Casimicrobium huifangae: one gene and its partner. The protein of the gene in region 2 interacts with the protein of the main gene of each other region in a pairwise test. Links are inferred from orthologs where the notes say so. Each region holds a gene or a part of one and is shown on either strand. Other genes may lie near its edges.

Region 1 (5,595 bases), 1.1 Mb from region 2 along the record:
ATCGCGTTGGCGGTGGACCAGCTATACAGGAATGACGTACACGCCGTGTTGACGTCCATGGACGCGGCATTGCTGGCACCCAGCTTGTACTGCAGTCCCGACGCGGTGTTCGGCACCATCTCGTCGAAACTGCAGGACCCATAGACGATGAGGTCGATGTCGGACGCCTTGAGACCGGCACAGGCCAGCGCACGCATCGACGCTACGTAGGAAAGCTCGATGGCATTGACGTGCGAGATGCGCCGCTCCTTCATGCCGGTGCGTGACGTGATCCACTCGTCATCGGTCTCCAGAAAAGTTGCCAGATCAGCATTGCTGAGCACGGCCGGCGGCATGCATTTGCCCCAACCGGTAATGGCGGCGTAAGTCATCAAGTCTCCCCTGGATTGAGTCTTTTAGTTGGAGGTCCGGCAACTATTTTGCCGCCATTGTCGATTCGCTGCCCGTCAGCAGATCACGCCCGACAGAAATGACAACGAGCGGCCACGTGCAAGCGCCGCCGCCTTCTGGTTGTACATCGGACGCCCCCAGCAGTTGAAGCCGTGATCGACACCACCGTAGACATCGACCCGAACATCGTCGCGACCGGCGAACGCGCCTTTCACGGACTCAACAGCAGGCATAGGGATGTAGCCGTCCTTCTCTGCGAAATGCAGCAACATCGGCACCTTGATCGACGGCACGCGGTCGAGCATGTTGTGAATACCACCGCCGTAGTAGCAAACCGCCGCATCCACCGCGCCCTCAGCTGCGCAGACGAACGACAGGCGACCGCCCATGCAGAAGCCAAGGCTGGCGACGCGCCCGTTGCACGCCGGATGAGCGCGTAGCGCCGTCGCCGTCGCGACCAGATCTTTCGCGGCATTTGGCGCGTCGAGCGCCGTCATGTAGGCAAATGCCTTTGGCGTATCGACATCGTTGTAGCCCAGATCCACACGCGGCTGCTGGCGCCAGAACACGTCCGGCGCGAACACGGTGAAGCCATCCATGGCGTACTGGTCGGCAACTTCACGAATGTGCTCGTTGACGCCCCAGATTTCCTGGATGATGACGAGGCCGGGCCCCTTGCCTTTTGGTGGCGTCGACATATACGCGCCAAAACTGCCGCCGTCATGAGCCTTGATGTCGATCCACTGTCCGTTCATGCCGTTCTCCTGAGTGTTCTGCCGACGCTTTCCGTGGCATGTGATTCTGCCCGGCAATTATCACCCAACGCTGTCGCCCTAAAATTGCGTCATGTCGCAAATTCTGAACATCGCAACCTACCGTTTCGTCGGTATCGACGACCCGGCTGCGCTGAAGGCCACCTGGCTGCCCAAAGCCAAGACCCTCGGACTGAAGGGCACCATTCTGCTGGCGCACGAAGGGATCAATTTGTTCCTCGCGGGTGCCGAGACGGCAATCCGCAGCTTCATGGCATCCGTTGACGACGATTCGCGTTTTGCCAAGCTCGACCTCAAGGAAAGCTGGAGCGAAACCGTGCCGTTCAAGCGCATGAAAATCAAGCTGAAGCGCGAGATCGTGACCTTCCGCCAGGAAGGCGTCGATCCGGTCAATGCGCCTGCGCCTTTCATGCCACCGGCTGAGCTGAAGCGCCGGCTGGACGCAGGCGAGGCAATCGTGCTGCTGGACACCCGCAATGACGTGGAAGTAGCCAAGGGCACTTTTGACAACGCTGTGTTCTGGGGCAATCGCAACTTCACCGAGTTCGGCCACATGGCACGCGATCACATCAGCGAGCTGCAGGGCAAGACTGTTGTCAGCTTTTGCACCGGGGGCATCCGCTGCGAGAAGGCCGCGCCCTATCTGCGCGACCTGGGGGCGAGTGATGTGTACCAGCTGGAAGGTGGCATCCTGCGCTATTTCGAGCAAATTGGCCGCGACCATTATCACGGCGACTGCTTTGTGTTCGACGAGCGAGCGGCGCTGGATCCGGCGCTGGGAGCGACCGCCGGCGCGGACTGATGCCCGCCGGCCCGTCAGGCTGTCAGTGCTTCCACTTCACCACCGAAAGCAGGTTGTTGAAGTCGTCAGTCCATAGCGGAGCGCCGACACTGCGCTGAAGTGGCTTGCCAGCGTCACCGATGCCCTTGAGGGTGTCAGCGTTGCGGGCGAGCAGCACCCAGGTACTTGACGAATGCAGGGCGTTGTCAGTCTGGGCGGGGTCTTCAATGACCACGCCGGCCAGATTCTCCTTCGCGGCGATTTCAGCCAACACTGGCGGCAGGTCAAGAAAGCGGTTGGACACGTGGTAGGCGACGATACCACCGCTGGACACCTGGTTCATGAAGACGCGTACTGCCTCCTGTGTAATCAGGTGCATCGGAATCGAGTCGCCGGAAAACGCGTCAACAGCGAGCACAGTGAACTGGTTGCTGGCCTCGCGCTCGAGTGACAGCCTGGCGTCACCGAGAATGACGTCAACCTTGCCCTTGCTGTCAGTCAGATAGGTGAAGTGCTTGCGCGCTAGACGCTCGACTTCAGCGTTGATTTCGTAGATGCGGCAGACGTCGCCGGCACGGCACCAGGCGGCGACTGTGCCGACGCCGAGTCCGATCATGCCAATGCGCTGCGTGTTGAGGGTCAGAGGTGCGTTCTCCCGCTGCAGGTTGACGGCACGGCCGAAGCCGGAGGTTGGCGTGTAGTACGTGGTCGGCTCGCGACGCCACTTCTCGTGCGGATACTGCTCGCCGTGCAGGATCGCGCCGTGCACCAGGCGCACCAGATAGCCATCGCTGCCCGGCTCGTCGTAGGACTTCACTTTCAGTACGCCGTAAAAGTTGCGCGTCACTTCGACGGCGTTCTTGTGTTCCTCCCTGACATACCAGCCCGCTGTGCCGACCACGCCGATAGCCAGCGCTACAGCCACCCATTGCAGAAACGGATGTGCCGCCTGCGCGATGGGCACGAACAGCAACGCAGCAACGAGCAACGCAAGGGCTGTCTCAACGTAGGTGGCGAACAGCAACGGCGCCAGCACGCTGACCACCAGCGCTCCCAGCGCGCCGCCAATCGACACCAGCAAGTAGAAACGCGTGAGATGCTCCGGTGCAGGTTTCGCCAGCACCAGCTCGCCGTGGCAGACCATGCAGACGACGAACAGACCAACGCAGAACACGCTGGTCTGCACGACCAGATCGAACTGAAAGTCCTTGTTCAGCAGCAAAAAACACATGCCGGAAACGAGGACCAGAAACGGCCCCGCGTAACCAGCGCGCTTGTACCAGCCGGTGCCGTCAAAGGTGAGGATGAAGGTCAGCAGATAGAGCGTCAGCGGCAGTATCCACAGCAGCGGGACGCTGGCAACGTTCTGCGTGATGTGGTTTGACACTGCCAGCAGCAGCATGGAGCCGGCGGCCGACAGTGCGATCCAGCGCAATTGCTTTTTAAGCTCAGGCGAACCAATACTGTTCGCTTCACCGGTGCTCCCCGCCACAGCGACGCTTTCCCCTGCGGGTGACTGGGCGCGGCTGACGCGCCACGCCAGCGCGCCAAGCAGCAGCACAAACAGGGCAAACAGGGTCGACCAGCCCCACGCCTGCATGCGGGTGCCGACATACGGCTCAATCGCAACCGGATAGGCCACCAGTGCGGCCAGCGACGCCGCATTCGACAGCGCAAACAACCGGTACGGATCCTGCCCCGGACGAAGCCGTGCGAAGTAGCTCTGGATCAACGGGCTAGTGGTCGAAAGCAATACGTATGGCAACCCGATAGTCACCGACAGTAACAGCAGGATGCGCGAAATTGGTTCCTCGCCGCCAGCGGGCTTCCAGCTCTCGGGCGCCAGAATCGGCAGCGTCAGCAACGCGATCAGGGCGAAGACGATGTGCAGTTGCGGTTGCCGCTTCGCACCGAGCTTGCGCGGCGCAATGTCCGCGTAGGCGTAGCCCAGTAGCAACGCGCCCTGGAAAAACAGCATGCAGGTGGTCCACACCGCAGAGCTTCCACCAAACCAGGGCAGGATCTGCTTGGCAATGAGCGGTTGGACGAGAAAGAGCAAAAACGCCGACAGCGCGACAACCGCGTAGAAGTGCATGGGACCGGGAATTTCGGGTGAATGGACTGACCCGACGTGTGTTGCCGTGCAACGACGCCGCCAGGGCGCGCGCATTATCCCATCACGATCAACATCGGCAATACGGAGTGGGGAACTGTATCGACAGCAACGTCCAAATGAAAAAGGCCCCTTGCGGGGCCCTTGCTGGTTGCTCGACCAGCGAGAGTGTCAGCGACGCTCCTGCAGCGCGCGAATCCGGTCTTCGATCGGCGGATGGGTGGAGAACAGCGAACCCATGCCGCCACCGATGCCCATCGCCTTCACCGGTCCCGCGAGCTCGCCCGGCTGCAGGCCACCCAGACGCGCCAGCGCGTGTTGCATCGGTTGCGTCGTGCCCATCAGGTCGGCAGCGCCGGCATCGGCGCGGAATTCGCGCTGCCGCGAGAACCAGGCGACCACCATGTGCGCGACGAAGCCGAGCACCAGATCAAGGACAAATACCGAGATGGTGTAGCCGATGCCCACGCTGTCGCGATCATTGCGCAGGATGACACGATCAACAAAGTACCCGATGACGCGTGAGAGGAAGATCACAAACGTATTCATGACGCCCTGAATGAGTGTCATGGTGACCATGTCGCCATTGGTCACGTGGGCGATCTCGTGCCCGATCACTGCCTCCACTTCCTCGCGGTTCATGCTTTGCAGCAATCCGGTCGATACCGCCACCAGCGCTGAATTCTTGAACGCACCGGTGGCGAAAGCGTTGGGCTCGCCCTCATAAATGCCAACGTCGGGCATGCCGATGCCGGCTCTTTCCGAGAACCGGCGCACCGTCTGCACGATCCACTGATGGGTCGGATCCGGTGAATCGTTGATGATCTCAACACCCATCGTCCACTTGGCCACCATCTTGCTGATCAGCAACGAAAAGATGGCACCGGTGAAGCCCATCACCAGCGCAAAGCCGAGCAAGGCGCCCAGATTGAGTCCGCGCGGTCCGAGGAATTTGTTCAGGCCAAAAATACTCGACACCAGACCAAGCACCGCGACTACCGCGACATTGGTCAGGACGAAGAGAAGAATTCGTTTCATGCAAACTTCCTTGAAATAGCTAAGGACGATAAGGACAAGGGGGTAACGGAACAAACGACAGTCGGCGGGCCGGCCGCCCGGTCACCGCGTTGGCAGGCAACCCTGCTCACCGGCGATATGCGAACGATAACGCGAACTTCAATGCCACGGAAACCCGTAGCGAGGAGTTTGTTCTGGCAACAGGTGAATGTCCTGGCCATCACCTTTTTCCATGCATGCCCATTCGTAAAGGGCATTGACAATGAAAATGAATAAAGTCGACTTCATGCATTTTGTGCGTTCATTCGCTGCACAGCCCAGTCAGACAGGCGTTCCATGACCATCGTGCGTCGAAGCTGTTCCCTCTGCCGGCGACGCGGCGCGCCGTTATTGCCGGTTTTGGCTCCATTGGCTTGCGTAACTGCTTGTTTTTCGGCATAATTTCGTGCTTTGCTGCTTTGGCAGTTCACCCACAGGCGACCGAGCGGACAGATCCGCAAGCAAGCCAGTCACGTATCCCG
Region 2 (2,969 bases):
CGAGGCCAAGGCAGCAGGTGCGGACGTCGTCGGCTTCGACGACCTGGCGGAGCGCGTCAAAGGCGGATTCATGGAGTTCGACGTCGTCATCGCGTCCCCGGACGCCATGCGTGTGGTCGGTACGCTCGGTCAGGTGCTCGGTCCGCGAGGCCTGATGCCGAACCCGAAGGTCGGGACGGTCAGCGCCGATGTCGCTGGCGCCGTCAAGAACGCCAAGGCCGGTCAGGTGCAGTACCGCACCGACAAGGCCGGTATCGTGCACGCCACGATCGGTCGCGCCTCGTTCGAAGTACCTGCGCTTGAAACAAACCTGCGTGCGCTCATGGAGGCACTGCAGAAAGCAAAGCCGGCATCATCAAAAGGCGTGTATCTGAAGAAAGTTAGCGTATCCAGCACGATGGGTTCAGGTGTCCGCGTGGACACCGGCGCCTTCGCCGTGGGTGCGCAGGCCGCGCAGTAGCGAGGTCAAAGATTGGTGGGTCGATGGTTGCCTTGCGGCAGGCCATCGAGCTATCCAAGACCGTTGGCGGGGTGTGCTGCGTTTTGCAGAACACCACTTAATCAGGACGAATCTACGGAAACGTCCTGGCCAACGCAGATGGCGGTCCCGCTGTACACAATTTGTGTGATGCCCGCGTAGTTGCGACGCATCACAGGGATTCGGTGCGGTAAGGTCGCTGAAACCCTCCCGGCGAGCCCAGACGGCTCTCCGGGGAAGACAGGAGATTAACTTGAGTCTGAATCGCACTGAAAAAGCCGCGGTCATCGACGAAGTCAAAGCGCAGGTAGTTAATGCGCAGACGCTCGTCGTCGCCGAGTATCGTGGCACGAAGGTCGCGGATATGACCAAACTGCGCAAGTCTGCGCGCGAGCAGGGGGTTTACCTGCACGTGTTGAAAAACACGCTCGCGCGTCGCGCCGTGGTTGGTACGCCGTTTGAGGTGGCTGCTGGCGAAATGGCCGGCCCGCTGATTTACGGTCTTTCCGTCGACGCCGTCGCCGCAGCGCGAGTTATCAGCGACTTCGCCAAGACCAACGACAAGATCGTGGTCAAGGCGGGCGCGTTTGATGGCAAGCTGCTCGACAAGGCTGGTGTCGCGTCCCTGGCATCGATCCCGAGCAAGGAAGTCCTGCTGGCACAGCTGGCTGGCCTCCTCAACTCGCCGGTTGCCCGCTTCGCACGCGTCCTCGCCGCCGTGGCCGAAAAGAAAGAAGCGCCCGCAGCTGAAGCTGCCGCCGCATAACTCATCCCCAAATATTTACTCAATCAGGAGCCAAACATGGCATTCAACAAAGACGACTTCCTCGCCGCACTCGACACGATGTCGGTGATGGATCTCAATGACCTGGTCAAGGCCATCGAAGAAAAATTCGGCGTTTCCGCTGCGGCGATGGCTGCTCCGGCTGCTGGTGGTGGCGGTGCCGCTGCTGCTGCCGTTGAAGAGAAGACCGAGTTCGACGTCGTGCTCAAGGAAACCGGCGCCAACAAGGTCGGCGTGATCAAGGCAGTTCGCGAAATCACCGGTCTGGGCCTCAAGGAAGCGAAAGACCTGGTCGACGGCGCACCGAAGACTGTCAAGGAAGCGATGCCGAAGGCCGATGCCGAAGCAGCGAAGAAGAAACTCGAAGACGCTGGTGCCAAGGCCGAAATCAAGTAATTTCGGATCGGTACCAAGGGCTGGTGGGGCTGCAAAGCCTCTCCGGCCCTTCGCCGTTTCTAGAGACTGCTGTCGCCTGACCTGCTTGTACACACACCAAGCGTTCATACGAGAGCCCTCTCGAGCTCCCGCAGCCACCCTTAGCCCCTGTCAGGCTTTGCCTGGTCGCGATTCCCGCTTCCACAGTTGAGGAACACATGACGTACGCCTTTGCCGAAAAGAAACGCATCCGCAAGAGCTTCGGTTCGCGCGCCCCGGTCCTGCCGGTGCCCTACCTGCTCCAAACCCAGCTTGTCTCCTACAACGAGTTTTTGCAAGTAGGCGTCAAGACGCAGGATCGCAAGAACGTCGGCCTGGAGTCCGCATTCACGTCGATCTTCCCGATCGCGAGTCACAACGGATTCGCGAAGCTGGAGTACGTGCACTACACGCTTGGCACGCCGCCGTTCGATGTCGTCGAGTGCCAGCAGCGTGGTTTGACCTTTGCCGCACCAGTTCGAGCCAAGGTGCGTCTGATCATTTACGATCGCGAGGCGGCGAAAGACACGGTCAAGGAAGTTAAGGAATCCGAGGTCTACATGGGCGAAATCCCGCTCATGACCGAAAACGGCTCGTTTGTCATCAACGGGACCGAGCGCGTGATTGTTTCCCAGCTGCACCGCTCGCCCGGCGTGTTCTTCGAGCATGACAAGGGCAAAACGCACAGTTCCGGCAAATTGCTGTTCTCCGCGCGCGTCATTCCGTATCGCGGCTCGTGGCTTGACTTCGAGTTCGATCCGAAGGATTACCTCTACTTCCGTATCGACCGCCGCCGCAAGATGCCGGTAACGATCTTGCTCAAGGCGCTTGGTCTGTCCGACGAGGAAATCCTGGCGCGCTACTTCAAGTTCGACGATATCTACTTCACGCCGAAGGGCAACGAGCTCGCGTTCGTGCCGGAACGTTTGAAAGGTGAAGTCGCCCGTTTCGACATTACTACGCCTGACGGCACCATCGTCGTGGCTAAGGACAAGCGCGTCACTGCCAAGCACGTGCGCGACCTGCAAAACTCGAAAGTCGAACGCTTGGGTCTGCCGACCGAAGAGGTGCTTGGTCGTATCGTCGCGGCCAATGTTATCGACAAGGAAACCGGCGAGGTTCTAGTCAAGGCTAACGAGGAGCTGACCGAGGAGTCTCTGAAGAAACTGGTCGAGGCCGGCGTTGACCACATCCGCACGCTTTACATCAATGAGCTGGATGAAGGTCCGTGGATCTCGATGACGCTCAAGACGGATGATGTCCCCGACAAGACGACAGCTCGTGTCGCAATCT

Evidence for each region. Proteins that work in one complex are often made in the same cells at the same time.
Region 1: the proteins of rplL (region 2) and trhO interact in binary tests that used the Escherichia coli proteins (3 or more experiments, as listed by UniProt). The link is inferred for Casimicrobium huifangae from one-to-one orthologs.

Annotation. Positions count from the first base shown.
Region 1 is NZ_CP041352.1:2,140,772-2,146,366, reverse strand. What follows is about bases 270-3,100. They hold trhO (oxygen-dependent tRNA uridine(34) hydroxylase TrhO), read left to right. Parts: upstream 270-1,236; coding sequence 1,237-1,965; downstream 1,966-3,100. Other genes in these bases: FKL89_RS09755 (spermidine synthase), read right to left, coding at 1,988-3,100; FKL89_RS09765 (dienelactone hydrolase family protein), read right to left, coding at 447-1,145; FKL89_RS09770 (ketoacyl-ACP synthase III), read right to left, coding at 270-371. Outside these bases: more of FKL89_RS09770, read right to left, coding at 1-269; more of FKL89_RS09755, read right to left, coding at 3,101-4,039; protease HtpX, read right to left, coding at 4,229-5,095. UniProt on the Escherichia coli protein: Catalyzes oxygen-dependent 5-hydroxyuridine (ho5U) modification at position 34 in tRNAs, the first step in 5-carboxymethoxyuridine (cmo5U) biosynthesis.
Region 2 is NZ_CP041352.1:1,003,499-1,006,467, forward strand. It holds rplL (50S ribosomal protein L7/L12), read left to right. Parts: upstream 1-1,280; coding sequence 1,281-1,658; downstream 1,659-2,969. Other genes in the region: rplA (50S ribosomal protein L1), read left to right, coding at 1-460; rplJ (50S ribosomal protein L10), read left to right, coding at 732-1,244; rpoB (DNA-directed RNA polymerase subunit beta), read left to right, coding at 1,856-2,969. UniProt on the Escherichia coli protein: The binding site for several of the GTPase factors involved in protein synthesis (IF-2, EF-Tu, EF-G and RF3). Is thus essential for accurate translation.